Regions from separate parts of the Shewanella sp. YLB-07 genome, predicted to be linked through region 1. Evidence: predicted binding sites of a transcription regulator. Region 1 holds the regulator's gene; each other region holds the start of a gene.
What was found. Region 1 encodes sigma-54, which starts transcription at its own class of promoters, with help from an activator protein. Its sites were predicted from a motif close to GTTGGCACGNNNNTNGNNT; they were not measured.

Region 1 (7,513 bases):
GCCGGTCATTAAACGTATGGGCCTGCCTATTATAGCGGTAACGGGTAAGCCAAAATCCACCATGGCTAAACATGCTATCGTGCATCTGTGCATCGAAGTACCCGAAGAAGCTTGCCCCCTAGGGCTTGCTCCCACATCCAGCACCACGGCGACCTTAGTCATGGGCGATGCACTCGCCGTAGCACTGTTACAAGCGAGGGGGTTTACCAAAGATGATTTCGCCCTGTCACACCCAGGTGGTATGTTAGGCCGGAAATTACTGCTCAAAGTCAGTGATGTCATGCATAAAGGTCATGACCTGCCTCTGGTAAGGCAGAATATCTGCGTCACAGATGCCCTCTATGAAATATCGAACAAAGGCCTGGGCATGACGGCGGTTACCGATGATTCCAACAAGTTAGTGGGTATTTTTACCGACGGCGATCTACGCCGGGTCATAGATGCCCAAGTCAACCTGAGAGAAACATCAATCTCAGATGTGATGAGTAAAGGCTGCATCACCATCTCTGAAGGAATTTTGGCCGCCGAAGCACTAAAAGTGATGGACGAAAACGATATCAATGGTCTCATCATAGTAGATGATAACAACACCCCAATAGGTGCATTAAACATGCTCGACATGGTTAAGGCAGGAGTAATATAAATGAATGAATCCCATCAGAGTTTTTATGGTCCTGTAGCTGACAAGGTTTGGCAGAAGGCTAAGCAGATAAAACTACTCATCTGTGATGTAGATGGCGTGTTTTCCGACGGTCTGGTCTATATGAGTAATGCCGGTGAAGAACTAAAGACCTTCCACACCCGAGACGGATACGGAGTGAGATCTCTACTCACCAGTGATATCCCCGTGGCGATCATCACTGGACGTAAGTCTCAGATAGTTGAAGACCGTATGACAGCACTAGGCATCAAGCATATATACCAAGGTGTAGACAACAAATTAGAGCCATATCAAGCGCTACTCTCCTTGTATGATGTGACCCCTGAGCAGGTGGCTTATATAGGCGATGATATGGTTGACCTGCCAGTCATGAAACAGGTTGGGCTTTCAGTCTGTGTCGCCGATGGTCACCCCTATGTAAAACAAGCTGCCGACTTCGTCACTAGCATCCAAGGCGGACATGGTGCCTTACGAGAGTTAACGGATCTCATACTTCTCAGCCAAAAGAAATTCGATACCGCACACGGTATGAGTATATGAATAGAGTGACTCTGGCCATCATAGCTTTCTTCGGCACGGCCTTGCTGCTTTATTGGCAGGTGCAATCCAAGAAAAGCGATGAAGAGGTGGCTATCGATGTCAGTTTAAGACCAGATTATATTGCCGATAACCTACGTAGTGTCGATTATAATGACAAGGGGTTAGTCAACAGCCGAGTCACAGCTACCCATATGGAGCACTTTGATGAGGCCAATATGACCTATTTCACTCAGCCCATATACCTAATCTATCCCGACGGAGGCCAAGCTAAATGGCGCCTTCAATCGACGATGGGGACACTCAATAAGAAATCAGGCAAAGTCGTTCTCGAGAACAATGTTATTATCGATTCCATAAGCCCTGAAGAACCGATTCAAACCATGAAAACCAGTTACTTGGAATTAGATCTCAATACCATGGTCATGACCTCAGATCGTGAGGTTTACATCACAGGTACTGATTTTATTATCCAAGGTGTGGGTTTGTTCGGTGATCTTAACGCCCAAAAAGTACAATTATTGAGTAAGGTTAAAGGGATATATGAGGTCAATTAGCTTGGCTTTGTGCTAGCCCAAAGCCATATTTTAGAAAAACAGACTCAGACCAACAATACCTATGATCCATATGTGTTGTGAACAAGACAAGTACGCCATTTGAAGGACGATATGAACAAACATAACTTAATCATCGCTGCTCTACTGTGTATCACAAGTTTTAGTGGCATGACAAAGCAAGATGATCTCATGCAAGAAGTTAAGATCTCGGCAGCGAGTCAGGAAGCCGATATCAAGAATAATCAGATGATCTTTCATGGTCCAGTGGAAGTGACTCAGGGATCGATCAAAATTTTAGCCGACGAACTCAGAGCCTCCTCTAAAGAAGATGGCGGCGGAAAAACACTTGTCGCCATCGGAAATCCCGCGACATACTCCCAGATAATGGAAGATGGACGCCCGGCTTCTGCCAGTGCCAAAGAAATTAGGTATGAGCTATCGAGCAGAACCTTAACCTTGGTAGGTAATGCCACGCTGGAGCAAGATGGTAGCCGAGTAACAGGTAATATGATTCGCTACAACATAGCTAAGCAACAGTTGATAGCAGAAAGCAAAGGCAATGATAGGGTTATCACCATTATTCAGCCAGAAAGCTATCAGGATACCAGTCAAGATAAGGCCAAAGAACAAGAGCCAGCTACGGAGCCGCTGCCGACTCAATTACCAGAAGTCGAGCCAGCTGAAACGAACAATCAAACCAGCAAGCAAGACATTATACCTACTCAGTTACCAGTCATAGGGCAGGAGAAACAATGAGCCAGATGACGCTAAAGGCAGTCAACCTTGCCAAGAGTTATAAGAATAGAGCCGTAGTTCAAGATGTCAGTATCACAGTCAAAACCGGACAGATAGTCGGTCTGTTAGGCCCTAATGGCGCGGGAAAAACCACCACTTTCTACATGATCGTAGGCTTAGTACAGAGTGATAAAGGTAGGATCTTAATCGATGATGATGATCTGACCTTAGATCCTATGCACTTGAGGGCAAGAAAAGGCATAGGTTACCTGCCTCAAGAGGCGAGCATCTTTAGGAAGTTATCGGTTAGGGATAACATAATGGCGGTACTACAGACACGTTCAGATATAGATAACAACACCCGGGAAGAACAACTCGAGAGCCTTCTGGAAGAGTTTCATATTACCCATATTCGTGACAGCCAAGGCATGGCACTCTCGGGCGGTGAACGCAGACGCGTCGAGATAGCCAGAGCCTTGGCAGCTAACCCTAAGTTTATTCTCCTCGATGAGCCCTTTGCAGGGGTGGATCCTATTTCGGTTATCGACATTAAAAAAATCATCGAGCAGCTTAAGAGTCGCGGCTTAGGTGTACTGATCACTGACCATAATGTGCGTGAAACTTTAGACGTATGTGAGCGAGCTTACATAGTCAGTCACGGAAATTTAATCGCTGAAGGTACACCCGCCGAGATCTTGGACAATAAGCAAGTACGAGCTGTGTACTTAGGTGAACAATTCAAGCTATAGTTAATCAAGAGACTCATTCTTAACGCGCATTAAGGGATGAGTATTTATCGACACTCGGCTTACTCAGCCTAAGGTCCAGGGGCTCAGAGAAACCCCAAACAAGTCAAAGCAGGCTTTCTCATTTTATAATTACAATGAAGGGAATAGCGGTAAATGAAAGCGTCACTCCAGCTTAAAATGGGTCAGCAGTTAACCATGACACCACAACTGCAGCAGGCTATACGTCTATTGCAACTATCGTCGCTGGAACTGCAACAAGAAATCCAACAAGCGTTAGACTCCAACCCCCTTCTCGAACTAGATGAAGAACAGGTTGACCCCCCAGTCAATGGTGAAGATAAGACCATAGACGCAGAAGACTTTAACGCCACGGGTGATGGCGAAGGTGATGGTCCAATCGACAGCTCTGCGGTTGAAACCTCAGAGGCAATAACCCAAGATTCCATGCCAGAAGAGCTCCCCATGGACACCACTTGGGATGAAGTCTATACCGCGTCTCCGAACTCGAGTTCTGGTGCCATGCGCGACGATGATATGCCCTTCCAAGGCGAGACCAGCGAAGGTTTGTATGAGCATCTCGAATGGCAGAAGAACCTGACACCGTTTTCTGATAATGATCTCGCCATAGCGACCGCCATCATAGATGCCATTGATGAGAGGGGCTATCTCACCCAAAGTGTTGAAGATATTCTCGAGGCCATGGGTGATCCAGAAATTGAACAGGATGAAGTTGAAGCCGTCCTCAAACGTATCCAACACTTCGATCCTATCGGCATAGCAGCCAGGGACCTCAGCGAATGTCTCTTGATTCAACTGGCACAATACGCAGATACAACCCCCCACATAGATAATGCCAGGCTCCTTATCAAAGATCATCTGGATCTGATCGCAGGACGTGATTTCCGCCAGTTAATGCGTAAGACTAAGCTTAAGGAAGATGATCTCAGAGTCGCCATTGAGTTAATCCAAACGCTTAATCCCCGCCCAGGACTCGCCATTACTCCAGGTAAAGATGAGTATGTCATCCCAGATGTCACTGTGACCAAGAAGAAAGGTCGTTGGATGGTTGAGTTAAATCCAGACAATATGCCGAAGATCAACGTCAACCAACATTATGCATCCATGGTGAAAAGTACCAAGAATCAATCAGATAGTCAGTTTATTCGTGGTCACCTGCAAGAGGCTAAGTGGTTTATCAAGAGCTTAGAGAGCCGCAACGAGACCTTACTGAAAGTCTCAAACTGCATAGTTAAATTCCAACAGGGCTTCTTCGAATTCGGTGAAGAAGCCATGAAACCTATGGTATTGAACGACATAGCCGAAGCCGTAGAGATGCACGAATCCACCATATCCCGTGTCACCACACAAAAATATATGCATACCCCGAGGGGCATATTTGAGCTGAAATACTTTTTCTCCAGCCATGTGGGGACCGATGATGGCGGCGAGTGTTCATCTACCGCCATTCGTGCTTTCATAAAGAAGCTGGTTGCAGCCGAAAATCAACAGAAACCACTCAGCGACAGTAAGATGGCTTTGCTATTAGCAGAGCAGGGAATTCAGGTCGCGAGGCGCACCATAGCTAAGTATCGTGAAGCCATGTTGATTCCACCATCGAATCAACGTAAGAGTTTATAAAGAAGGAAGTAAGGTCGTCACCTAAATAGAAAAATCTACTTAGCCACGACCTGATTAGCGCTCATGTTGAGCGCTAATCACCAGAAGCAGCCTGTAGTCGATAACCCTTAGGCTCAACTCCTGGTATAACAGGGAATTATGTTGTGAGTTAAATCCCGAAAGATTTTTCTACAACCTACCTAAGAGTTAAATTGGACACTGGAGGAGTATTTCTATGCAAATAAACCTAACTGGACACCATATAGAGATCACTACATCGCTAAGGCAATATGTCGAAGAAAAGTTCACTAAGCTTGAACGACATTTCGATCAGATCAATAATGTACACGTTATTTTAAATGTTCAGAAAATGCAGCAAAAAGCCGAAGCTAAACTCCACCTTGCCGGTGGTGAGGTTTTTGCTATGTCAGAGAACGCTGACATGTACGCCGCTATCGACTCCCTGATTGATAAGCTCGACCGTCAGGTTATTAAACACAAAGAGAAGCTAACAAAGCATTAATAATGGAATTAAGCACCATCCTGCAGCCGGAATGTACAACTTGCGCCACTCCGGGCAGTAAGAAAAAGGTACTGGAACTCATCAGCGATCTTGCCGCTGTCCAGTACCCAACCCTATCTTCACAAGAGATTTTTGAAAGTCTCTTGGCGAGGGAAAAAATGGGAAGCACAGGTATAGGTAATGGTATTGCGATTCCTCATGGTAGGTTGAGCAATATAAGTCAACCGGTTGCTGTATTAATCAAGTGCGAAGAGCCTATCTCCTTCGACGCCATTGATAAGCAACCTGTAGATATACTATTTGCACTTTTAGTCCCTGCGGATCAATGTGAGCAGCACTTGAGTACTCTGTCATCCATGGCTGAGAAACTCAATAACAAGCATATTGTGAAACAGTTACGAAAAACTCAAGATGAGTCAGAACTCTATCAGGTGATAACACAATGAAACTGGTGATGGTGTCCGGTCGTTCCGGTTCGGGAAAATCTGTCGTACTCAGGGTCTTAGAAGATCTTGGCTACTACTGTGTCGATAACCTTCCTCTGCCACTAATGGATACCTTGCTCGAACAACTCAAAGGCAGTACAGAACTCGTAGCCATTAGTGTCGACGTGCGTAATATATCAGAGCAAGACAAAGAGCTAGAGAAGCAGTTTGCTAACCTCCCCGAAGGCACAGAATTACTCAGTTTCTTCTTGAACTCGAGCGATGAGGTACTGCTGAAACGTTACAGTGAAACCCGAAGATTACACCCACTATCCCGCACTAAGACGTCTCTTAAAGAGGCGATAGAGCATGAAAGAGAACTGCTCGAACCCGTGTCTAAGATGGTCGATCATTACATAGACACATCAAACCTCAATATCTACGACCTGAGTGACAAGATCCGTGAAATTCTCCTAGGCAGTATCGATAAAGAGTTGGTCATTAACTTCGAATCTTTTGGCTTCAAATACGGGATGCCAGCCGAGGCAGACTTCATGTTTGACGTTCGTTTCTTGCCAAACCCCCATTGGGAACCGGAGCTAAGACCCATGACAGGGCTAGATGAGCCGGTTCAACTTTTTTTGAGCCAACAACCCACAGTCAATAAATTTATCTGGCAAATAGAAAACTTACTGGCAACCTGGTTACCTCATCTTGAAAGAAATAACCGTAGCTACCTTACCATCGCCATAGGTTGTACTGGCGGACAACATAGATCTGTTTATGTCACAGAGCAATTAGCTAAGCTATTTAGTAACAGTAAGCATAAGATTCAGGCGCGTCATCGCGAATTGAGTAATGACTAAATTAGAACGCCAGGTCACCATATGTAATAAACTCGGCCTCCATGCCCGAGCCGCAACTAAACTCGCCATCCTGGCGTCCGAGTTTGACGCCGAGATAACCATAGTGCAGGGAAAGAAGGAGGCCTCTGCTGCCAGTGTGTTAGGCTTATTGATGCTAGAAACTGGCATGGGAAAAACCATCACACTGCTCGGTGAAGGTCAGGATGCCGATGCTGCGCTAGATGCAATATGTGCACTTGTCGATGCAAAATTCGATGAAGCAAGTTAACCCTAACCTTTTACTCTCACTATATTCGCCCTTTCTTTTACAAATTAGCTAACCCTAATCTAAAGCAAACTATCAAACACAACCAAAGGAGGGTCCACTATGCCGAAAGAAGTGCTAGACAGTGAAACAACCGATCAACGTCTAAATCAGCTTACCCAAGCCCTTGGTAATGGTATGTTTGTTCATGTCAGAAACATGCTCCATGATATGGCAGCATCGGATGTGGCCTTTATTTTAGAATCATCTCCGCCAAGAACGCGTCAGGTCTTATGGCAACTTATCGATCTGGATCATACCGGGGAGATCTTAGACGAGTTAGGGGAGGAACTAAAAGATAGCCTCATCAAACAGATGACACCAGAGCGAGTCGCGAAAGCCGCGGAAGGCATGGATACCGACGATCTTGCCTATATCCTGCGTAGTTTGCCCGACAGTGTCTTCAATAAAGTACTCCAGTCCATGAGCAGCCAAGATAGGACGAGAGTCGAGCAGGCGCTATCTTACCCGGACGACACCGCTGGCAGTATCATGAATACCGATACCGTCACCCTACGTCCCGACGTCAACATAGATGT
Region 2 (7,513 bases), on a different contig from region 1:
TCTGAACCGAACCTTCTTCAAGTAGGTTATTACCATCAAGTTTGATATCTAAATAATCAGTTACATGCCAGATAGCACTTAAATCTAAGCTACCAAATGCATCATGTAAGCGATTTCCATAAGAACCTTGCTCACGGATCATGTACTCACTACGCCAGTTATAGGCTAAACGAACTTGGAAAAGATCATTTTCAAAGTAACCTGTCACGTTATATGAATGTTCTGAGCTATCACTCAAGAAAGGATTCATATCAGTGTAAGTATTCTCACCTGTCTCTGTATCAGTGTAGGTATAGTTAACAATAGAACCTAAACCATTACCGTAATCTTGTTGATACTGAAATTCAGCACCTTGGATAATCGCTGACTCACCATTTTGTTTCTCTTGAACAGTCCAACCAGCTGCTTCTTCATCAGGTCGTAATGTTCCTTCGAATGGAATGTCTGCACTATCTGCACGGTATTCATTGATAGTTACGAAGTTCTTAATATCTTTCCAGAATAGGCCTACAGACACTAAAGAGTCCTCGTTGAAGTACCACTCAATACCTAAATCCATTTGATTAGCCACGTATGGCTTAAGACCAATATTACCTACTACCCAGTACTGATTATCAGGCAGGTCATCATCAGCGCCTAAAACATTCGGGTTAACATACATATCATCATATTGTGGACGTGCCATAACTCGAGCTGCTGAAGCACGCATTATCACATCATCAGAAAGGTCGAAAACTACGTTTAAGCTTGGTAACCATTCACCATAGCTTGCATCATCCGAAACTTTCTTGCCACTTTGATAATATGTTGAAGTTGCTTCAGTCCCAGCATAACGAACACCAAAGTTACCGCGCATGCCGTCTGTACCAAAATTCGCCATCACATATGCAGCATAATTATCTTCATCAACTTCACGATATGAACCTAAATCTTCATTTTCGCCAATGATGCTAGACTTAGCCCACGCTTTTAGCGCTTCAGGATCAAACTTTGCTATCTGATAGTCACCGGCTCCGACATCGATAGTTCCAGCAGCAACACTGCTTGTTGCAATACTAGTATCAAATCCTTCAGCCTGAATATACTCATAGCGACGAGAAGTTGTATTGTGCTGTGCGTATTTAACACCTGTCTTAATCGCATTGATCACACCGAAATCAACATCGAATTTAATATCAGCTTGAATGTAGCTTTCATCATCAGTCTTTGGGGTGCGGTTAAAGTTTGAACCTGTCCCCATGGTTAATGACCCTGGATCGTAAGCTGCGATGTCGAAACCATTAGTATCCCAAGTCTGGCTTCCACCAGTAAAGTCATAGGTACCACCTGGGATTGGTGTGCCACCCGTCCCGTCATCTACAACCATTTCAAAGTCTGTACCGCCAGATGACGTTGTTGTGCCTATCTGTGTGCTAAATTCATAGCTATCACCTGAGTATTCCATCTTTAAATCGAATACTTGAGACTTCATTGTCGCTTCACGTGGACGAGCCTGCCAAAAAGCGACATTCAAAGGACCAGCAACTTGAGTCCCAGAACCATCTGCACTTGGGGCATCACCACCACATAGACCACAACCGCCTAACCAGGTTGTGTCATCCCACGCACCAGAACCAGGGGCACCAGACCAAGATGTATCACCTTGAGTAAGCCAAAGTGCATAGTTGGTGTTATTTGCTTCCATCTGCATATCTATAGCGTTGAAAACAAAGTTTAGCGAATCTGTTGGAGCATATTGGAAAGTAGCAGTAAGAGCCGAGCGTTTACGCTCTTGCTCAAATGCAACGGGACCTGCTCCCCACTCCCAAAAAGCTTCGTTACCCTGGCGCTGTAAGCTACGATCTTGCAAAACACCTGAAACTAAAACACCAAATGTTTCATCATCATTTTTCCAAGAACCCAAAGCTGAAAACTGGGGGTCTACCGTATCTGAGTCACTCTGGTATTGACCTTCGGCGGAAGCATAAAAAGTTAGAGAGTCCATATCAAGCGGTTTACGAGTATTAATAATTACCGTACCACCGATACCACCTTCGGCTAGATCAGCTTGAGATGATTTATAAACTTCTATATCGCCAACAAGCTCAGAAGGGAGTAGCTCATAGTTAAATGAACGCTTCGCAGGCTCTAATACAAACCAACCTGTTGACGCAACATTCTGACCATTAAGTGTAGTTAAGGTCAGATCTTGACCAGCACCTCGTATTGAAACACCTGCACCTTCACCGAACTGACGCTGGATAGTTACACCAGGAATGCGCTGTAAAGACTCAGCAACGTTTTTATCCGGGAACTTACCGATATCTTCAGCGGTAATAGCATCAACAGTACCATCAGAGAAACGCTTGGCGTTCAAATTGGCCTGTTGCGAAGCACGAATACCACGTACTTCGATTTTTTCAATGTTGTCGTCAGCCGTTACAGCCGAATCAGCTTCTGCTGAGATTGCAGACATAGAGACTGCAGTACCGAGCAATAGCGCTATATTTGTAGCTAGTACACTTTTCTTAAAATTAGATGGTCGCATCTCGTTTCCCTTCCATAACTTTATTTTATTTTTTAGTATCCATAACCATCCCCTTAGGGAATGACAACGCTGTCATGTCTAGTACAAACATTACACAATTATTTACACCGGCGCCACAAGAAAATAACCAGAAGCGACAGAAATCGGTTCATCTGTACATTTTTTTCACAGGTGTCGACCAACTACCCATTTGTAAAACCTTTGTTGCATGCGGGGTTGAAGGATAAAAGTTGTTGTTATTAGTTATAAGAAAATTATTTTTATCAGAGATAAATTACATTTGCCGATTGCTAATTAAAGTAAAAGTTCGCACTATAGGCTGTAACAAAATGAAATAAAGTTCTTTGTAAACCTGATTATAAAAGACGTACATTCATCTTTACAAGTATTAGAACTTACCTATAACACACTGATAAAACGAGTGTTTAGTTGTATGAAAGTCACAATAAATGACGTAGCGAAGCATGCTGGTGTTTCAATTAAAACAGTTTCTCGAGTCACCAATAACGAGCCATCTGTAAAACAAGCAACCATAGATAAAGTCAATAAAGCCATTGCAGAGCTGGATTATCAACCTAATTTAGCGGCGAGAAACTTAGCAGGGACTAAGTCTTATGTCATTGGTTTTATCTATGATAATCCCAACGCTTATTATGTTATTGATATGCAAAATGGCATCCTGTCCTCATGCAAAGCACTTGGATACGAGCTACTCATTCATCCTTGCAATGCGAAGTCTGATAACATTTGCAATGAATTGACCACTATGGTGAAGCACGCAAGACTAGCAGGATTAGTCTTGACGCCTCCGCTTTCGGAAGACCCAAAAATCCTCCAAGCCTTGGACGAAATTGATGCCAATTATGTGCGAATCATTGCCGGAGAGAAAATCGATAGCAACACTGGGTTAGCCGTACTTGTGAATGATAAACATGGAGCCGTTTCAATCACACAGCATCTGATTGACTTAGGTCACAAGAACATCGCCTTTTTAAGTGGTGATCAACACCACGAATCTACCAAAGCACGTTTATCTGGTTATACCCAAGCGTTAAAGGATAATAACCTGGAGCTAGATGAACAAAACATTATTGAAGGCGAATATTCTTTCGAATCAGGTGTATCCGGTGCAAAGATTTTACTCAACAGGGTAAACAAACCTACCGCTATCGTTGCTTGTAACGATGAAATAGCCGCTGGAGCTTTATTTGCCGCACGCTTAGAAGGATTGGATATCCCTAAGGATATCTCTATCGTTGGTTTCGAAGATAGTCCGTTCTCTAGACAGACCTGGCCAAAACTGACGACAGTACATCAACCGAATCAAAAAATAGCCCAGATGGCGACTGAACTCTTAATTGCGAAAAGACGCTCGCAAAAGTCTGCACAGGCGAAGATATTCATACCAGAGCCAGTGATTAGAGACTCATCTTCGAAAGCGACATAGATTTTAGTCGCTAAAATATTAATTCCAATCGGAATAAGATCAAAAACGGCGTTGAAGGAAGCTCTTCAACGCCGTTTTTATAAATATCTACCAATGCTTATAAAGAGAGTTATACCGCCTCTTCGTTCTCTTCACCAGTACGGATCCTAATCACACGTTCAATCTCAGTGACAAAAATCTTACCATCACCAATCTTTCCTGTACGCGCCGTATCCACTATGACTTCAATGGCTCGGTCTAGCTGCTCATCTTGGATCACTAGCTCTATTTTAACCTTAGGTAAAAAGTCCACCATGTACTCGGCACCGCGATACAGTTCGGTGTGCCCTTTCTGTCGGCCAAAGCCTTTGACTTCAAGAACGGTCATGCCGGTAATGCCGATCTCAGCGAGAGATTCACGAACATCGTCCAGCTTAAATGGCTTAATAATTGCCTCGACCTTTTTCATCAAATGCTCCTTATAGGGTAGAAATTGCTTATCTGTATTATTGATCCAGCTTATCACGAGCTTGGAACTCACTAAAGTTAATATACCAATCAATCTCATGGAAGCAATTTCCTTTCCACTAAACAATAAAATTGCCTTACCATTTCTTCTAACCTAACTATACTTTCACTATTGGCCATAGATTTTATGTGATTGCAGGACGCAACACGGGCCTTTTAAAAGCAAATGTATCGAACTTATATTCAAAGGACTGAATATGAAAAAAAATAATGGTTTTACACTCGTCGAACTCATGACCACTCTAGTGATATCTACAACCTTAATCAGTATTGCAGTTCCAAACTTCAACTCCCTTTATGCACACTATCGAGCAGACTCATCCATTCGAGTCATTCAACAGACACTCCAAATGGCACGCAATAGCGCCATCAGTTACGGCGTACGCGTCACGGTTTGTCCCATAATAGAAAACCAGTGTAGCGACGACTGGACGATTGGCATTACCGTTTTCATTGACTCTGGAGCCAGTAATGTCATAGATGGTCAAGATGAAGTCCTGATGAAAACCGCCAGTTTCTACCATGAGGATTTTGTCACTTATAACCGTAGCGCCATCAGATTTCAAGCCGATGGCCTAGCTTCTGGCACCAACGGTACCTTAAAATATTGCCCATCGTCGACAAGAAGTGAATACTCGAAAGCAGTAATCATTAACCAATCAGGGAGAATCCGCTTCTCGAAAGCCGCTATCATCGAGTGCAGGTAATGGCTAAGTAGCAATAAAGTTTTAAGTAATAATACAAACAAACTGAAACAGTCAAAATACCCTTTGCAGCCAATATATTGGCTTTAAATAGTTGTTTTTTCGTGCTGTAAATAGACCTGTTCTCGCTTATACTTAATACTGTAATTGAGAGGAGAGAAAGTTATGCGACCGATACAAAATGGATTTACTTTAATTGAACTTATGGTGACACTCGTGGTTGCTATGCTCTTAGTCGGTGTCGGCGCGCCCTCCTTAAAAGCTATGTATGAAGGCTATCGAACTGATAGCCAAATACGTAAGGTTAATCAATCTTTACAGTTTGCGCGAAGCCACGCCGTTAGCTACGGCTCTAGAGTGACCATGTGCCCAATAGTATCAGGAAGCTGTAACGCAGACTGGAGTAAAGGGTTCAAAATATTTCTCGATAACGGCGCCCCAAATCAAATCGATGGCAACGACGAGGTGTTGACCGTAGTAGGTCCTTTTAATTCTAGCGATTTTGTTTCATTTGCCCCCAGCGCAATAAATTTCACTACCGATGGACTCACCAGTGCAGGCTTATTTATCTACTGTCCCGGTAGTAAGGTGAGTGATGAAACTATGGGTCTGCAAATTAATGCCTCTGGAACAGCAAGATTTAGCACAGCAACCAACCTAAACTGTAACTAAGCCTATCTTGCCGTCTCTTCATCTAGCTTTTGAGCTGCGCCTAATGTAAATGAAGCATCAAGCTCTACACACTCTTCAACGTCCTTGATATAAATACGCTTACCCGGGAGCTTTCTTGACGGCAATTTGGCCATGTTCCTTGTGAAATTCTTTACCTCCCATCTATAGAAAGCAATTTCATAACCCTTAGTCGTCTTCAAATAGCACTTATATTCAAGTTTTTCAGCTTTTTTATCATCCGCATTAACAGATGACGAGTTAACTAATAGTGCAAATGCAATAAAAGAAAATATTAAATATGTTAACTGTGACTTATTCATTCCCAACACTCCGCAGGTGACTTTTCTCCGATATCATTAATCTGAATAGTGATACATGCGCTATCTCGACTAGCCTGCTTCCCTTGAGCCGTTGCTACGACGATAAAGCTAGTCGTTCCTGTTGAATCTACGCTATATAATCCACTATCAATAACATAGGGATCTGCACCTAGGTTTAGATCATTCATATCTGTAGCATATTGCCTGTTATCCAGATAAAACTGCTCTTGTAGGTTGGCGACTCGCATTACCGCGGCTAAACCATCGGCTCGGCCTCCCTTAGCGACAAAGTCTGTATAAGTTGGATAGATCACAGCGGCTAAAATCCCCATAATAGCCACTGCAATCATCAACTCAATTAAACTAAAACCTTTAATTTTATTCATCCGATTTTCACTCATCATATTGCAATCATTACTCGTTAATATGGTAATAAATACGGTTCACACCTAACCCACCACCCACGCATTTTTCATCACCTGGAGGGCAACCATCACCGCCACCACCACCACCACCGTCAGCTTTTTTCATCTCATCACCGGCTGCACCGATGCCAATCAGGTACATATAGGAATCTCCATTTCCGTTCGGAGGAATAACCAATTGAGGGGTATCCGGCACTCTCTCTCCCATTTCAAGATATTCATGAGTATAGGAACGAGTCCCCTTATGAAGATCAAACCCATAAAGTCGTCCTACACCAGAGACTAGGCATTGAGTACTCGAAGCCGTGTCCCCGGGAACATATGAAGTAAAGAAAACTCGGCCTTCAATGATTGAAGCACCAGCCAGACTCTTCTCACCAACACCACCAAAACCATAATACCAGCCTCGCTTTAAACCGAAGCTGATATTATCAGCATCAGAGGAAGGGGCTGCTGATGTCACATTATAAAGATTAGCTAAAGTCAGTGTTTCCGGTACTTCATTACCGGGTGCCCCGTTGAATGAGCGGGATATGACATGTCGGTCCTGAAGCATGTAGAACATATCTGAGCGCGAAGTATCTGTCGGATGAGGCCTATGACCAGTGCCAACGACTACCGCATCATAAGCGACATTCTGATATGTTTTAGTTTTAGTCGTGGTTTCGCCAATAGTCACATCAACTTCAGACAGATTGGTGAATACCGTTTGTGCCACTGCAGGTTCTGAAAAAAATCGTCTATCAGAGGCTAAAGTTCCACCGCCAAGGTCGGCAAACTTAAATACTGTCCATGGATTAGTCGAGTCTTTAGGGCTGCCGCTAGGCAGATCCATACGCCAAACATTACCACCTGTATCGGTCGCATATATTCTGTCGGTTAATCGGTCACCATTGGCATCTAACACAGCG
Region 3 (7,513 bases), on a different contig from region 1:
TAACTGTGTTCGTTTGTTCACTGACTCAAGAATACTTGACATAATGCGCTTGCCTTGTCGTCTTTTAAATGTCACCTAATACTCATGGTTTTACGAATACTAGGCATACTAATTGCTTATTTACTTTTAAGTGTTAAATATCTCACAACTTGACCCTTTATAGTCAAGTTTATGGCGCCTTAAGTTTATTACAGAGAAAGGCGAAATTTTCGGTCACTAAGAAAGTATAGGTGTAATCTAGCCCATCAAGCTAGTCTATTCATTATGAAAGTAAAATATGTCCTCGTTTCTTTGATATTCTTGTCAAATCACGCGCTAAGCACACAAGCTGCGAGTGTGCCTACTCTATCGGCCATATCCCAATTAGCTATAGGGGCTGTAGAAGAAAAAATAGATGTCGCAGAGCATGCAAGAGTAAATATTACCCCGCAAAGTTTAGACACTCGACTTAAGCCACCATTATGTTTTCCACCAATAACAGCGGAATTGGCCAGTAACAGAGCCATTAAACGCAACAATACAGTAAAAATAACCTGTAAAAGTCCACAACTTCAATACCCATGGCAAATATTTATCTCCGTAAGAGTCGACATTCTTTACCCGGTTGTCGTCGCCAGAGCAACATTGGGCCCAGGGGATTTAATCGCTAAAAGCGACATTGTCATCAAGTATGTAGAGCAAACACTTCTACGAGGTCAGCAATTCAACAATCTGGACGAGGTCGTTGGTACCCGAGTAAAAAGAAGAATGGCTCCCGATCAACCAATATTCAGTAATAATCTCTGCTTCGTCTGCAAAGGAGATTCAGTCTCAATTTTTGCACGTACTGATAACTTTGAAATAAAAACCGTCGGAGAAGCACTGCAAGATGGTAATTTAGGTGATAGAATTCGTATAAAGAACACCTATTCGAATAAAGCTGTCAACGCAAGGGTCATTGATGTTGGCAAGGTCGAAGTTAGAATGTAATTTTGCTTAATTTTTATTAAAGCTCAGGGTATCACTGCCGATATACCATTATGTTCTTTTATTTTTTAATTGTTGGAGCCGAATATGGCTATTGATATTAAGCAAGTAAACACTGCAGTAAACACTCACATTGGAAAGTCTCCTGCCAATAAAAGCAGTGAAAAATCCAATGATGACTCGGTCAACTCTCTGAGTACACCACCTAAGAGTGACTCAGTCTCTTTGACTTCTCAGGCACAGCAACTGCAGAGCACTCAAGCAAAAATGACTGATTTCCCAGAAATTAATGAACAAAAAGTTCAAGAAATAAAACTGGCAATCGCAGAAGGTCGCTATAAAATTGATCCAGAAAAGCTGGCTATCAACATAGCTCAGTTTGAAAATGACCTAAAGGGAATGAACGAGTAATTTTATGAGCAAGATAAACGACATCGTCGAACTTCAGTTCGAGTTGCTTAATAAGCTTAAAGTAATCATTACAGATGAGAAAGCTGCACTGACCAATCAAGATGCAGACTTTCTACTTTCGTTGGCGAGCGCCAAGGCAGGATTACTCGATGAGTTGAAAAGTAAAGATGAAGCTTTATCCCTCCATGTTGATAAGGCTTTACTCATTAATGATGTACACTTATCAGCTCGAGTGGCATCGGCCAAAATGCTGCTGGATGAATGTAAACAATTGAATAGTGAAAACTCCAGCCTGATAGAACTGAATATCGCAAGCATGAATCGTTTTTCCCAGGCTCTGCAAGTTAGCCGCAATGCATCTAGCTTGACCTATAATGACAAGGGAAAGACCTCGACAATATCTACCTTGGGCAATGATATACAAGCCTAACAGCCCATCTGATGCTCCCCAGCCATAACACTCTGCTCTGCTATAAACGCCCCAACTTAAGCATCACGGTGACTAAGCCTCAAGATAGCGATTAAGAGCCTTATCAGCCAGATAAATATACCCTATCCCATAATGGCCAAGAGATACCTAGACCACTCCCACATCACTCTGACCCCAAACACAGCTAGACCTTCACCTTATGAAGAGAAATACGGCTCGGCAGAACAGGAACTTTCTAAGCTAGACAGTCATGAGCCATGTGCCAGAAAATGGCAGGAAGCCATGAAGGGAACGAGTAATGGTAAGAAAGTCATGTGAAATCGAAAAGGAAATTAAAGACAGCAAGCCTACTGCTTTCCTGCCTCCAATAGTTAACGCTTAAAAGTAAGTGATCTCTTTTATCTTTTGTGGTCTATTTTGCTGTTCATACAAGGCCCACACTAGAGAGAAGTCTAACTCGAGTTCGGTCACATAATGATCCCCGGCAGGATAACTCTTCACCACTTTAGCGCCGCGTATCACACCAGATACAGATGCTTGAATGCTATCGTTTGATAACATCCAATCATTGACACTGCTGCTTGCTGACAACTGTTGGCCAAAAACCTGTTCGGCTAACTCTCTGTATGCGGCAATCTTCGAGGCTTGCATCGCCATCACCACTTTTTGCGCCTGAGACTGGGCTGGCTGAGTGTCTAATGGCGCATAGCCTATCGCCGTTAATTTAGGAAAACTTTCGGGAGCCTGAGTTTCCCACTCTATGTACCTGTCCTGTGACGCACAGCCTGAGATAAACAGTAAAGATAAGATTATCCATGTTTTCATTGTGCACCACCTATAACTTGAACTTGCTGCAATCCGCCGACGGGATCTCTATATAACAGACCATCTCTTGAGGTGATCTTCTCAGATTTTTTCAGGTACCCAGGTAATTCGTTGATATTAAATGCTCCCTGTGACGCCGAAACCACTCGATTATTGGTTATGTTCACTATCCTGGAATTAACCACGAGTCCTCTGGTATTGATACTCATCGTCGACACAAGAACATGCTCAACGGCGATCCCAGAAGGGAGTTGCTTCCAATCACGAGTCAATAGGAAGTCCCCATTGGGGGTAACCCTGATGTTATCGCCGACATTGATATCTACCAGATTAAACTTACGCCCATGTAAGGCGGCAATTAAACCTTGCTGCAACTGTAATCCAACTGCATTTGTCTCATTAAAAGACTCCAGTAACACAGGCGTTGCTACCAGCAGAGGCTGATCACTCCCGAGCTCATCATTCTGCTCAACCAACTCACTGACAATTTGCTCAGACAAGTGGTTGATGGCCGATGTCGACGGCAATTGATTGCCTTGACTAAGGTTATCTTTTGACAGGCCTTCACCGCTATTCGCACACGCACTCAAGAGTAACGCTGCTGTAAACACTAGTGCTTTACGCATACTTAATTCCTGGATAAACACTCAATATCAATTATCTAACTCAAGTCTCTGACTATTTCAAAGCTGTAATATCACCCAAGTCTGCCGACACTGAATTTACCTATGTGCCATGAGACTGTTCGGGTTAATCGATGACGCTTCATAAGATTTAAAGCAAATATTAAGCCACCTTGGTCAAAATATAGAATATAAGTAGAGATTTGTTTTGCCTATTAGGTGTTTATCGGCTCAATAATACAAAGCTTAAGCTAAGTTATTACTCACAAAGCAAGAGATGAGCGACACCAGCTCTTGAACATGTTCTTGACATAAACTCTAGACAGGATAATGGCATATTAATTGCTTGGTTTATCAATAGTGTCTTAATCCTTGCTACAAGCATGATAATAGACAGTTTGAGCTAACCAAGTGTCAGAAATGCGACGCTAATAGTGTCAGGCCTCAATATTAAAGCCCATTATTGACGCCCATTGTGTGCTTGAAAATGCCATCATAGATTTAGACGTGGACATCTTACATGAAAATTATCGCTGTAATAATTTGGCTCTTTTTAATCGCTTTTTCCTCAACCGCCGATGCCGCATGGGTTGTGGTCAAAGGCCAGGCAAATATTATCAACGGTAACATAAGCAAAGCCAGGGAAGATGCAATAGAACAGGCACTGACCTATGCCACACTCAAAAATGGTGCCAATTTCACCAGCACCCAAAGAGTCCGTAACGGACAACTCGTTCAAGACAGTTTTTCGCTAACAAACCAAGCCCAAGCCAGCAGAGTCGAATTAGTCAACGAGCTCATTGACGGCGAAAAACTAACTGTCATGCTCCGAGTCGATGTTATGCAATCACAAGGCTCACAATGTGATAGCCAACAGCTAAAAGCCGCAATACTGGTTCCTCAGTTTTTAATTCAGGACAGGGCTCAATTACGCTACGGCAATATCGGATTGTTTGAGAAAGACCTATCCCAGCGACTCGGTGATGCACTAGAAGCTCAGTCACTGACCAGCTTTGTTCATATCCATGCCAACGAGCGCTTAGATGTTGAACAAGAACTCGTCGATATCCGTGGCTATCGTCTACCCAGTTGGCTCAGCGAAATCACCGATAGCCAATACGTACTCCTGCCTGAGATTCTCGATATATCGACCGATCCCGCCGAAAGCCAAATGCTGGGGCTATGGCATAGTGATCCCATTCGCCAATTCCGCATCAGGCTTTCCTTATACCATGGCATCAGTGGAGAACAGATTTGGAGCGATTCTTACACCACCTCCTCTCCCTGGGAGTTTGAACGCCAAGAAACCGTCCCCTCGAATCACCAAAGATTCTGGGCTTCAGCCTACGGCAAGAGTATCGATAAGGTATTAGCCAATGTAGTTGAAGACATAGATAGCACATTGAGTTGCCGACCGGTATTAGGACAAGTCGTCGCCAGACAGCATGACAGAGTCATTTTAAACCTAGGTCGACGCCACGGCATCCGAGTCGGCGATAAGTTTCAGTTAATACTGCAACAAAACATCAACGACCGTTTCGATAAAATGCGCGCCATTGCAGGGAAAAGCCGTGCGGAAATAAAAATCGATCAAGTCACTGAAAAAACAGCGACGGCGATTTTAATCGATAAGAATGCCTCTTATAACGTCCAAATTAATGACCTTGCGATCAAAATGTAGCTAAAACCTGAGTTATTGACTTAAATCGCATGATAAACAAGCAACTGAACTCATTAGCTTTTCATCCCCTCTTTTCATTGAGGCGAAAACCAGTATAATCACAGGCGTCTCCTTATAGCTCAACAGGATAGAGCAGTCGCCTCCTAAGCGATCGATCGGGGTTCGAGTCCCTGTGGGGAGACCAGTTAGTGATCTAATATCTTGTGATGAGTAATACTTTCAAGGATAGAATCAATGACTGAACTATTTTCGACAAATCTTCAAATTATCCAGCAGCGCTGGCCTGTGCTTGCTTCAGCATTAAAGTTTCAATCTTTTGACGATCTCGATGCCAATCTTGTCACTGGTAGCAATCAAACTATCAGCGTTAATGGCATCCAATTAAGCAGCCGCCACAATCGAATGTCCGAAGCCCAACTCTTTATAAGTCAGCTCCCGTTAGACTGTAAACAAGTTACCGTTTATGGCATAGGAATGGGGGATGTCCCCAGTTTATTGACTGATAGTAAGCTGATAACAAACATTACTGTCTGTCCGCTCAATCTAGGTCTATTTGCTCTGTTACTCTCTTACACAGACCAACGGGAATGGCTAACTGACAGACGCATAACGATTATAGAGATCCCCAATCAACATCAAATAGCCGAATCATTTATTTCAATAACTCCAGATCTTCTTCTTGCTGACAATGAGAATGCGATATTAAGAGATTTATTAGTACTGGAAAATAACCGTGAGTATGCCAACAAACAACATCAGGTTGATGATCCTCAACTGATTGAACGCTTCAATGAAAATATAAAGTATTTAGAACTAGATCCTGATGCATCGACATTAAGACTGACTCATACCCAACATAACACCTTAGTCATTGGAGCAGGACCTACTCTAGAAGATCATTATGACTATTTGAGAGTACAAAGAGCACTCCCTATTGGAAAGCGGCCATTAATGATAGCGGTAGATACTGCATTTAAAGCGCTATCAAGCCAAAGTATTATTCCCGATATATTAGTTAGCATCGACCCTAATATTACTCTGTCCCACCTACCAGAGGAGATACCTGACTCAGTGACACTCGTATACTTCCCAAGAGTACCTTCAAGTGTTATAGAGCATTGGACAGGGCCTAGGTTCAATGCCTACTCTAAAGCGACACTTTATGATGAGTTGGACGCAAAACATCCCAAGTTAAGGCTATTCACTAACGGTAGTGTTATTCACCCGGCTGTTGATCTCGCGGCCTTTCTCAATAGTTGGGAAATTACTCTCTTCGGTTGCGATTTTAGTTATCCAAATAATAAAACTCATGCTTTTTGGGAAGATGGCTTACTTGGACCAAAGGCCTCCGAAGCGAAACACTGGGTGATAAATGGCCATGGTGACAAAGTAGCCACCGATCTCAACTTTAGAGCATACCTTCGAAGTTTAGAGCACTATATTCGCTTAAAACCACAGGTAAAATTCTATCAATCAAGTCTAGACGGAGCTCGTATTAACGGTGCTCAATATAGGGAGTGTAAAGTTTGAGTAACTGTACAGTAAACACACTAATAGAAAAGTTAATTGAAACAGCCCATAGATTTCGCTTAGGGCAGGAAGCTGAAGGCTCCCAGCGATTACGAGAGTGTATCGACCACCTAGAGCCGATGCTTCCTACGCTGCAACAAGCTAATCAAGTAATACAACTAGTGCCTCTTATGTTGGCAGCTCAAGAGCGACATGACTGGCTTGGGCTAGCCGATGACTTAGAGTATGAGTTACCACGTCTACTTGTCAGCTAGCCAGTACCATAGCTTATACAGGGGCGTCAGCATTACCGAGAAATTAAATACGTTTGTTAAGAGTTGCTCTTTACTATTTACCGATTTAGATTAGCCTAGGAAGCTGAAAGCTTTTTATATAGAGATCTTGCTTAGATAAGGACGTTTTTTATACATATGCTTTCAACTGAGATGTTCACCTAATTGCATCATGATTCGCTATTGCGAACTGATAACATCAAATACAAACAATCAATTTGATCATTAATGTGAGTAAGCCACCGAGTGCTATATAGTGAGATAAGGGAATTTAAATTCATGAATATAAGTCTTCAAAACTTTGTATCAACACAATTATCATTTTTTGAGCAGCATAAAAAAGTAGCAGTGTTTGGCGCTGGAAATGGTGGTCAACAAGTTATCGAGTGGTTACATAAATCCAATATTGAAGTTGTACGCATTTATGATAATGATGAAAAGAAACAGGGGAAGCAAGTTCTTGGAATAGAAATCTGCACCCCAACCATGAAAATCATTAACGACCACCCGGTGGTCATTGCCAGCACATGGAATAAAGAGATAGTCAAACAACTAGAACTGCTAGATTGCAAGCATGTGACAGATGCTAGTATAACAGGCTTATCAAACACGCCATTATCGCCAAACTGGCTTGAACAATTAGATTGGCTAACCAACCGCGTTGCAGACGATGCCAGTTTAAATGTGTTACAAAACATAGCTAACTATCTACATCAGCACGGCGGCCACTTCCCGATGTCTGATTACCCACAATATATTCACCCTAAATCGGTAT
Region 4 (7,513 bases), on a different contig from region 1:
CACCGCTTTGTGAAACCTTGTATGAGGCCTATCGTTACTTTTCTGGGGGTAAGGTTAAGTTTGCTAAAGAAGCAGGAAGTTTAAATCCAGAACGAGATAGAAGTGTCGAGGATGGTAACTATTATATCTCTCCATTTGGTGAAACTCAGTGTTCGAATCGCTCTTATGTCGTTTATGTTACCGATGGTTCTCCTACTCGTGATTCGGCAGCGAATAGTCTTGTTAAGAATATGTCTGGTTATCGCTCAGCCGATAGGGAGGATGGTAGTTACCTTCCTGCACTTGCGAGTATATTAAATCGCAAGGATGTGAACACAAATTTAGAGGGTGATCAATTTGTTAGTACTTTTACCATCGGATTTAGTGATGGTGCCGATGACGCTGCTCCCATATTGAAGAAAACGGCAGACTTAGGCGGAGGTGCATACTTTGCTGCAAAGGATGCGACTCAATTGCAAAGTGCACTCTCACAAGTTTTCTCACAGATTTTAGAGGTCAATGCGAGCTTCACTTCACCTTCCATTGCAAGTAATAACTTCGATAGAACTCAAACATTTGATTCTGTTTACTACGCCATGTTCTTGCCCAATAAAGGACCTCGTTGGATGGGCAATATCAAGAAGTTTAGGGTGACAGGTAGTGGTGATATCGTCGATAAAAATGGTGCCCTTGCAATAGGTACAGACGGTAACCTTAAAGCATCCTCGTGCTCATATTGGACCCCAAATTCAGTCTGCTCAGGTTCTAGTGGAGGAGGTGATGGTAATGATGTCCGAGTCGGCGGAGCCGCACATACTTTGAGGGGGGCTGCTGTAAGGACACTTTATGGTAACTTAGGTACAGGTGGCTCGTTAAAATCACTCACAAAAAGTAATGCTTCCAGTGCTGCTGGCGGCGACAGTGCATTAGCTGCGTATATGGGAGTTAATAGCACTGAACTCAATAAGCTATTTGATTGGGCTAAAGGTAAAGATGTAGACGATGATGACAACGACAATAGCACCAGTGATATTCGTGACGATGTACTAGGTGATCCGCTGCACTCAAAGCCGTTGGCCATTAACTTCGGAAGCTCATCATCACCTGACCTGCGAATATTGGTGGGGACAAATCATGGCTTCTTACATATGTTTAAGGACTCGGGAGATTCAGTCGCTGAGTCATGGGCATTTATGCCCTATGAGTTGTTACCTAATTTAGTCGAATTACGAGCGAATGTTCCCACCGGAGTACACTCAGTCTATGGGATGGATAGCCCTCCAGTGGCCTATGTGAAAACGGGCTCAGGCGGAATAGAGAAGGCTTGGGTATTTACAGGGATGCGCCGTGGAGGCAAGTCTTACTATGCTATCGATATTACTAGTCCTGATTCTCCTAGTTATATGTGGAAAATTGATTCAGATAGTGCAGGCATGAGTGAGCTTGGTCAAACTTGGTCAGAACCTGTTATTACCCTTATCCCAGGCTGGCCAATAGGTAATACCGATCCGGAAACTGCTTCACCTGTACTTATTTTTGGTGCAGGTTATTCTCCTTCATCAAAAGATCCTGCTGCTGTCGGTTTACCTGATGCGCAAGGTCGCGGTGTATTTATTGTCGATGCTAAAACAGGAGTGTTAGTACACGCTTTTGGACCTACTTCAGACACCAAAATGACCCAGATGCCTGGGATTAGCGACAGTATCCCTAACTCTGTCGCTGTGTTAGATGCCAATGGTGACCGATTAACCGACAGAATATATGCGACCGATACAGGTGGTAATGTTTGGCGTATGGATCTGCCTAGCGGCAGCCCTAAAGACTCGACTAATCCATGGACAGTATTTAAGTTTGCCGACCTTGGCGGTGGAACTTTAGCCTCTGATAGACGATTTTTTTCAGAACCTGCAGTGGCACAAACGGTATTCACCAATCTGTCTGAAGTTGATGTGACTATTGGCGAAACCACGACTAAAACTAAAACATATCAGAATGTCGCTTATGATGCGGTAGTCGTTGGCACTGGTCATAGGCCTCATCCGACAGATACTTCGCGCTCAGATATGTTCTACATGCTTCAGGACCGACATGTCATATCCCGCTCATTCAACGGGGCACCCGGTAATGAAGTACCGGAAACACTGACTTTAGCTAATCTTTATAATGTGACATCAGCAGCCCCTTCCTCTGATGCTGATAATATCAGCTTCGGTTTAAAGCGAGGCTGGTATTATGGTTTTGGTGGTGTTGGTGAGAAGAGTCTGGCTGGTGCTTCAATCATTGAAGGCCGAGTTTTCTTTACTTCATATGTTCCCGGGGACACGGCTTCGAGTACTCAATGCCTAGTCTCTGGTGTAGGACGACTTTATGGGTTTGATCTTCATAAGGGGACTCGTTCCTATACTCATGAATATCTTGAAATGGGAGAGAGAGTGCCGGATACCCCTCAATTGGTTATTCCTCCGAACGGAAATGGAGATTCCTATATGTACCTGATTGGCATCGGTGCAGCCGGTGATGAGATGAAAAAAGCTGACGGTGGTGGTGGTGGTGGCGGTGATGGTTGCCCTCCAGGTGATGAAAAATGCGTGGGTGGTGGGTTAGGTGTGAACCGTATTTATTACCATATTAACGAGTAATGATTGCAATATGATGAGTGAAAATCGGATGAATAAAATTAAAGGTTTTAGTTTAATTGAGTTGATGATTGCAGTGGCTATTATGGGGATTTTAGCCGCTGTGATCTATCCAACTTATACAGACTTTGTCGCTAAGGGAGGCCGAGCCGATGGTTTAGCCGCGGTAATGCGAGTCGCCAACCTACAAGAGCAGTTTTATCTGGATAACAGGCAATATGCTACAGATATGAATGATCTAAACCTAGGTGCAGATCCCTATGTTATTGATAGTGGATTATATAGCGTAGATTCAACAGGAACGACTAGCTTTATCGTCGTAGCAACGGCTCAAGGGAAGCAGGCTAGTCGAGATAGCGCATGTATCACTATTCAGATTAATGATATCGGAGAAAAGTCACCTGCGGAGTGTTGGGAATGAATAAGTCACAGTTAACATATTTAATATTTTCTTTTATTGCATTTGCACTATTAGTTAACTCGTCATCTGTTAATGCGGATGATAAAAAAGCTGAAAAACTTGAATATAAGTGCTATTTGAAGACGACTAAGGGTTATGAAATTGCTTTCTATAGATGGGAGGTAAAGAATTTCACAAGGAACATGGCCAAATTGCCGTCAAGAAAGCTCCCGGGTAAGCGTATTTATATCAAGGACGTTGAAGAGTGTGTAGAGCTTGATGCTTCATTTACATTAGGCGCAGCTCAAAAGCTAGATGAAGAGACGGCAAGATAGGCTTAGTTACAGTTTAGGTTGGTTGCTGTGCTAAATCTTGCTGTTCCAGAGGCATTAATTTGCAGACCCATAGTTTCATCACTCACCTTACTACCGGGACAGTAGATAAATAAGCCTGCACTGGTGAGTCCATCGGTAGTGAAATTTATTGCGCTGGGGGCAAATGAAACAAAATCGCTAGAATTAAAAGGACCTACTACGGTCAACACCTCGTCGTTGCCATCGATTTGATTTGGGGCGCCGTTATCGAGAAATATTTTGAACCCTTTACTCCAGTCTGCGTTACAGCTTCCTGATACTATTGGGCACATGGTCACTCTAGAGCCGTAGCTAACGGCGTGGCTTCGCGCAAACTGTAAAGATTGATTAACCTTACGTATTTGGCTATCAGTTCGATAGCCTTCATACATAGCTTTTAAGGAGGGCGCGCCGACACCGACTAAGAGCATAGCAACCACGAGTGTCACCATAAGTTCAATTAAAGTAAATCCATTTTGTATCGGTCGCATAACTTTCTCTCCTCTCAATTACAGTATTAAGTATAAGCGAGAACAGGTCTATTTACAGCACGAAAAAACAACTATTTAAAGCCAATATATTGGCTGCAAAGGGTATTTTGACTGTTTCAGTTTGTTTGTATTATTACTTAAAACTTTATTGCTACTTAGCCATTACCTGCACTCGATGATAGCGGCTTTCGAGAAGCGGATTCTCCCTGATTGGTTAATGATTACTGCTTTCGAGTATTCACTTCTTGTCGACGATGGGCAATATTTTAAGGTACCGTTGGTGCCAGAAGCTAGGCCATCGGCTTGAAATCTGATGGCGCTACGGTTATAAGTGACAAAATCCTCATGGTAGAAACTGGCGGTTTTCATCAGGACTTCATCTTGACCATCTATGACATTACTGGCTCCAGAGTCAATGAAAACGGTAATGCCAATCGTCCAGTCGTCGCTACACTGGTTTTCTATTATGGGACAAACCGTGACGCGTACGCCGTAACTGATGGCGCTATTGCGTGCCATTTGGAGTGTCTGTTGAATGACTCGAATGGATGAGTCTGCTCGATAGTGTGCATAAAGGGAGTTGAAGTTTGGAACTGCAATACTGATTAAGGTTGTAGATATCACTAGAGTGGTCATGAGTTCGACGAGTGTAAAACCATTATTTTTTTTCATATTCAGTCCTTTGAATATAAGTTCGATACATTTGCTTTTAAAAGGCCCGTGTTGCGTCCTGCAATCACATAAAATCTATGGCCAATAGTGAAAGTATAGTTAGGTTAGAAGAAATGGTAAGGCAATTTTATTGTTTAGTGGAAAGGAAATTGCTTCCATGAGATTGATTGGTATATTAACTTTAGTGAGTTCCAAGCTCGTGATAAGCTGGATCAATAATACAGATAAGCAATTTCTACCCTATAAGGAGCATTTGATGAAAAAGGTCGAGGCAATTATTAAGCCATTTAAGCTGGACGATGTTCGTGAATCTCTCGCTGAGATCGGCATTACCGGCATGACCGTTCTTGAAGTCAAAGGCTTTGGCCGACAGAAAGGGCACACCGAACTGTATCGCGGTGCCGAGTACATGGTGGACTTTTTACCTAAGGTTAAAATAGAGCTAGTGATCCAAGATGAGCAGCTAGACCGAGCCATTGAAGTCATAGTGGATACGGCGCGTACAGGAAAGATTGGTGATGGTAAGATTTTTGTCACTGAGATTGAACGTGTGATTAGGATCCGTACTGGTGAAGAGAACGAAGAGGCGGTATAACTCTCTTTATAAGCATTGGTAGATATTTATAAAAACGGCGTTGAAGAGCTTCCTTCAACGCCGTTTTTGATCTTATTCCGATTGGAATTAATATTTTAGCGACTAAAATCTATGTCGCTTTCGAAGATGAGTCTCTAATCACTGGCTCTGGTATGAATATCTTCGCCTGTGCAGACTTTTGCGAGCGTCTTTTCGCAATTAAGAGTTCAGTCGCCATCTGGGCTATTTTTTGATTCGGTTGATGTACTGTCGTCAGTTTTGGCCAGGTCTGTCTAGAGAACGGACTATCTTCGAAACCAACGATAGAGATATCCTTAGGGATATCCAATCCTTCTAAGCGTGCGGCAAATAAAGCTCCAGCGGCTATTTCATCGTTACAAGCAACGATAGCGGTAGGTTTGTTTACCCTGTTGAGTAAAATCTTTGCACCGGATACACCTGATTCGAAAGAATATTCGCCTTCAATAATGTTTTGTTCATCTAGCTCCAGGTTATTATCCTTTAACGCTTGGGTATAACCAGATAAACGTGCTTTGGTAGATTCGTGGTGTTGATCACCACTTAAAAAGGCGATGTTCTTGTGACCTAAGTCAATCAGATGCTGTGTGATTGAAACGGCTCCATGTTTATCATTCACAAGTACGGCTAACCCAGTGTTGCTATCGATTTTCTCTCCGGCAATGATTCGCACATAATTGGCATCAATTTCGTCCAAGGCTTGGAGGATTTTTGGGTCTTCCGAAAGCGGAGGCGTCAAGACTAATCCTGCTAGTCTTGCGTGCTTCACCATAGTGGTCAATTCATTGCAAATGTTATCAGACTTCGCATTGCAAGGATGAATGAGTAGCTCGTATCCAAGTGCTTTGCATGAGGACAGGATGCCATTTTGCATATCAATAACATAATAAGCGTTGGGATTATCATAGATAAAACCAATGACATAAGACTTAGTCCCTGCTAAGTTTCTCGCCGCTAAATTAGGTTGATAATCCAGCTCTGCAATGGCTTTATTGACTTTATCTATGGTTGCTTGTTTTACAGATGGCTCGTTATTGGTGACTCGAGAAACTGTTTTAATTGAAACACCAGCATGCTTCGCTACGTCATTTATTGTGACTTTCATACAACTAAACACTCGTTTTATCAGTGTGTTATAGGTAAGTTCTAATACTTGTAAAGATGAATGTACGTCTTTTATAATCAGGTTTACAAAGAACTTTATTTCATTTTGTTACAGCCTATAGTGCGAACTTTTACTTTAATTAGCAATCGGCAAATGTAATTTATCTCTGATAAAAATAATTTTCTTATAACTAATAACAACAACTTTTATCCTTCAACCCCGCATGCAACAAAGGTTTTACAAATGGGTAGTTGGTCGACACCTGTGAAAAAAATGTACAGATGAACCGATTTCTGTCGCTTCTGGTTATTTTCTTGTGGCGCCGGTGTAAATAATTGTGTAATGTTTGTACTAGACATGACAGCGTTGTCATTCCCTAAGGGGATGGTTATGGATACTAAAAAATAAAATAAAGTTATGGAAGGGAAACGAGATGCGACCATCTAATTTTAAGAAAAGTGTACTAGCTACAAATATAGCGCTATTGCTCGGTACTGCAGTCTCTATGTCTGCAATCTCAGCAGAAGCTGATTCGGCTGTAACGGCTGACGACAACATTGAAAAAATCGAAGTACGTGGTATTCGTGCTTCGCAACAGGCCAATTTGAACGCCAAGCGTTTCTCTGATGGTACTGTTGATGCTATTACCGCTGAAGATATCGGTAAGTTCCCGGATAAAAACGTTGCTGAGTCTTTACAGCGCATTCCTGGTGTAACTATCCAGCGTCAGTTCGGTGAAGGTGCAGGTGTTTCAATACGAGGTGCTGGTCAAGATCTGACCTTAACTACACTTAATGGTCAGAATGTTGCGTCAACAGGTTGGTTTGTATTAGAGCCTGCGAAGCGTTCATTTAACTATGAGCTACTCCCTTCTGAGCTTGTTGGCGATATAGAAGTTTATAAATCATCTCAAGCTGATCTAGCCGAAGGTGGTATCGGTGGTACGGTAATTATTAATACTCGTAAACCGCTTGATATGGACTCTCTAACTTTTTATGCTTCCGCCGAAGGTCAATACCAGAGTGACTCAGATACGGTAGACCCCCAGTTTTCAGCTTTGGGTTCTTGGAAAAATGATGATGAAACATTTGGTGTTTTAGTTTCAGGTGTTTTGCAAGATCGTAGCTTACAGCGCCAGGGTAACGAAGCTTTTTGGGAGTGGGGAGCAGGTCCCGTTGCATTTGAGCAAGAGCGTAAACGCTCGGCTCTTACTGCTACTTTCCAATATGCTCCAACAGATTCGCTAAACTTTGTTTTCAACGCT

Region 2: FS373_RS04100 (P-II family nitrogen regulator) is a predicted target of sigma-54. The motif match lies at 4,524-4,542, and genes of this name have one in related genera.
Region 3: FS373_RS20795 (flagellar assembly protein T N-terminal domain-containing protein) is a predicted target of sigma-54. The motif match lies at 3,585-3,603, and genes of this name have one in related genera.
Region 4: FS373_RS00075 (P-II family nitrogen regulator) is a predicted target of sigma-54. The motif match lies at 4,668-4,686, and genes of this name have one in related genera.

What each region holds. Positions count from the first base shown of each region.
Region 1 covers NZ_VOQB01000011.1:106,851-114,363, reverse strand. Annotated here, with positions in the region: gene FS373_RS21770 (KpsF/GutQ family sugar-phosphate isomerase) at 1-643, shown strand, start outside; gene kdsC (3-deoxy-manno-octulosonate-8-phosphatase KdsC) at 644-1,201, shown strand; gene lptC (LPS export ABC transporter periplasmic protein LptC) at 1,198-1,755, shown strand; gene lptA (lipopolysaccharide transport periplasmic protein LptA) at 1,867-2,511, shown strand; gene lptB (LPS export ABC transporter ATP-binding protein) at 2,508-3,239, shown strand; gene FS373_RS21745 (RNA polymerase factor sigma-54) at 3,393-4,877, shown strand; gene hpf (ribosome hibernation promoting factor) at 5,092-5,379, shown strand; gene ptsN (PTS IIA-like nitrogen regulatory protein PtsN) at 5,382-5,825, shown strand; gene rapZ (RNase adapter RapZ) at 5,822-6,670, shown strand; gene FS373_RS21725 (HPr family phosphocarrier protein) at 6,663-6,938, shown strand; gene mgtE (magnesium transporter) at 7,038-7,513, shown strand, end outside.
Region 2 covers NZ_VOQB01000002.1:12,679-20,191, reverse strand. Annotated here, with positions in the region: gene FS373_RS04110 (TonB-dependent receptor) at 1-2,527, opposite strand, end outside; gene FS373_RS04105 (LacI family DNA-binding transcriptional regulator) at 2,961-3,974, shown strand; gene FS373_RS04100 (P-II family nitrogen regulator) at 4,084-4,422, opposite strand; gene FS373_RS04095 (GspH/FimT family pseudopilin) at 4,679-5,188, shown strand; gene FS373_RS04090 (GspH/FimT family pseudopilin) at 5,351-5,857, shown strand; gene FS373_RS04085 (TapY2 family type IVa secretion system protein) at 5,860-6,177, opposite strand; gene FS373_RS04080 (type IV pilin protein) at 6,174-6,563, opposite strand; gene FS373_RS04075 (pilus assembly protein) at 6,592-7,513, opposite strand, start outside.
Region 3 covers NZ_VOQB01000010.1:162,607-170,119, forward strand. Annotated here, with positions in the region: gene FS373_RS20765 (chemotaxis protein CheV) at 1-42, opposite strand, end outside; gene flgA (flagellar basal body P-ring formation chaperone FlgA) at 265-969, shown strand; gene flgM (flagellar biosynthesis anti-sigma factor FlgM) at 1,054-1,377, shown strand; gene FS373_RS20780 (flagella synthesis protein FlgN) at 1,382-1,807, shown strand; gene FS373_RS20785 (LPP20 family lipoprotein) at 2,186-2,632, opposite strand; gene FS373_RS20790 (FlgO family outer membrane protein) at 2,629-3,258, opposite strand; gene FS373_RS20795 (flagellar assembly protein T N-terminal domain-containing protein) at 3,776-4,936, shown strand; tRNA gene FS373_RS20800 (tRNA-Arg) at 5,045-5,120, shown strand; gene FS373_RS20805 (motility associated factor glycosyltransferase family protein) at 5,171-6,466, shown strand; gene FS373_RS20810 (hypothetical protein) at 6,463-6,720, shown strand; gene FS373_RS20815 (FkbM family methyltransferase) at 7,018-7,513, shown strand, end outside.
Region 4 covers NZ_VOQB01000001.1:10,963-18,475, forward strand. Annotated here, with positions in the region: gene FS373_RS00050 (pilus assembly protein) at 1-2,618, shown strand, start outside; gene FS373_RS00055 (type IV pilin protein) at 2,647-3,036, shown strand; gene FS373_RS00060 (TapY2 family type IVa secretion system protein) at 3,033-3,350, shown strand; gene FS373_RS00065 (GspH/FimT family pseudopilin) at 3,353-3,859, opposite strand; gene FS373_RS00070 (GspH/FimT family pseudopilin) at 4,022-4,531, opposite strand; gene FS373_RS00075 (P-II family nitrogen regulator) at 4,788-5,126, shown strand; gene FS373_RS00080 (LacI family DNA-binding transcriptional regulator) at 5,236-6,249, opposite strand; gene FS373_RS00085 (TonB-dependent receptor) at 6,683-7,513, shown strand, end outside.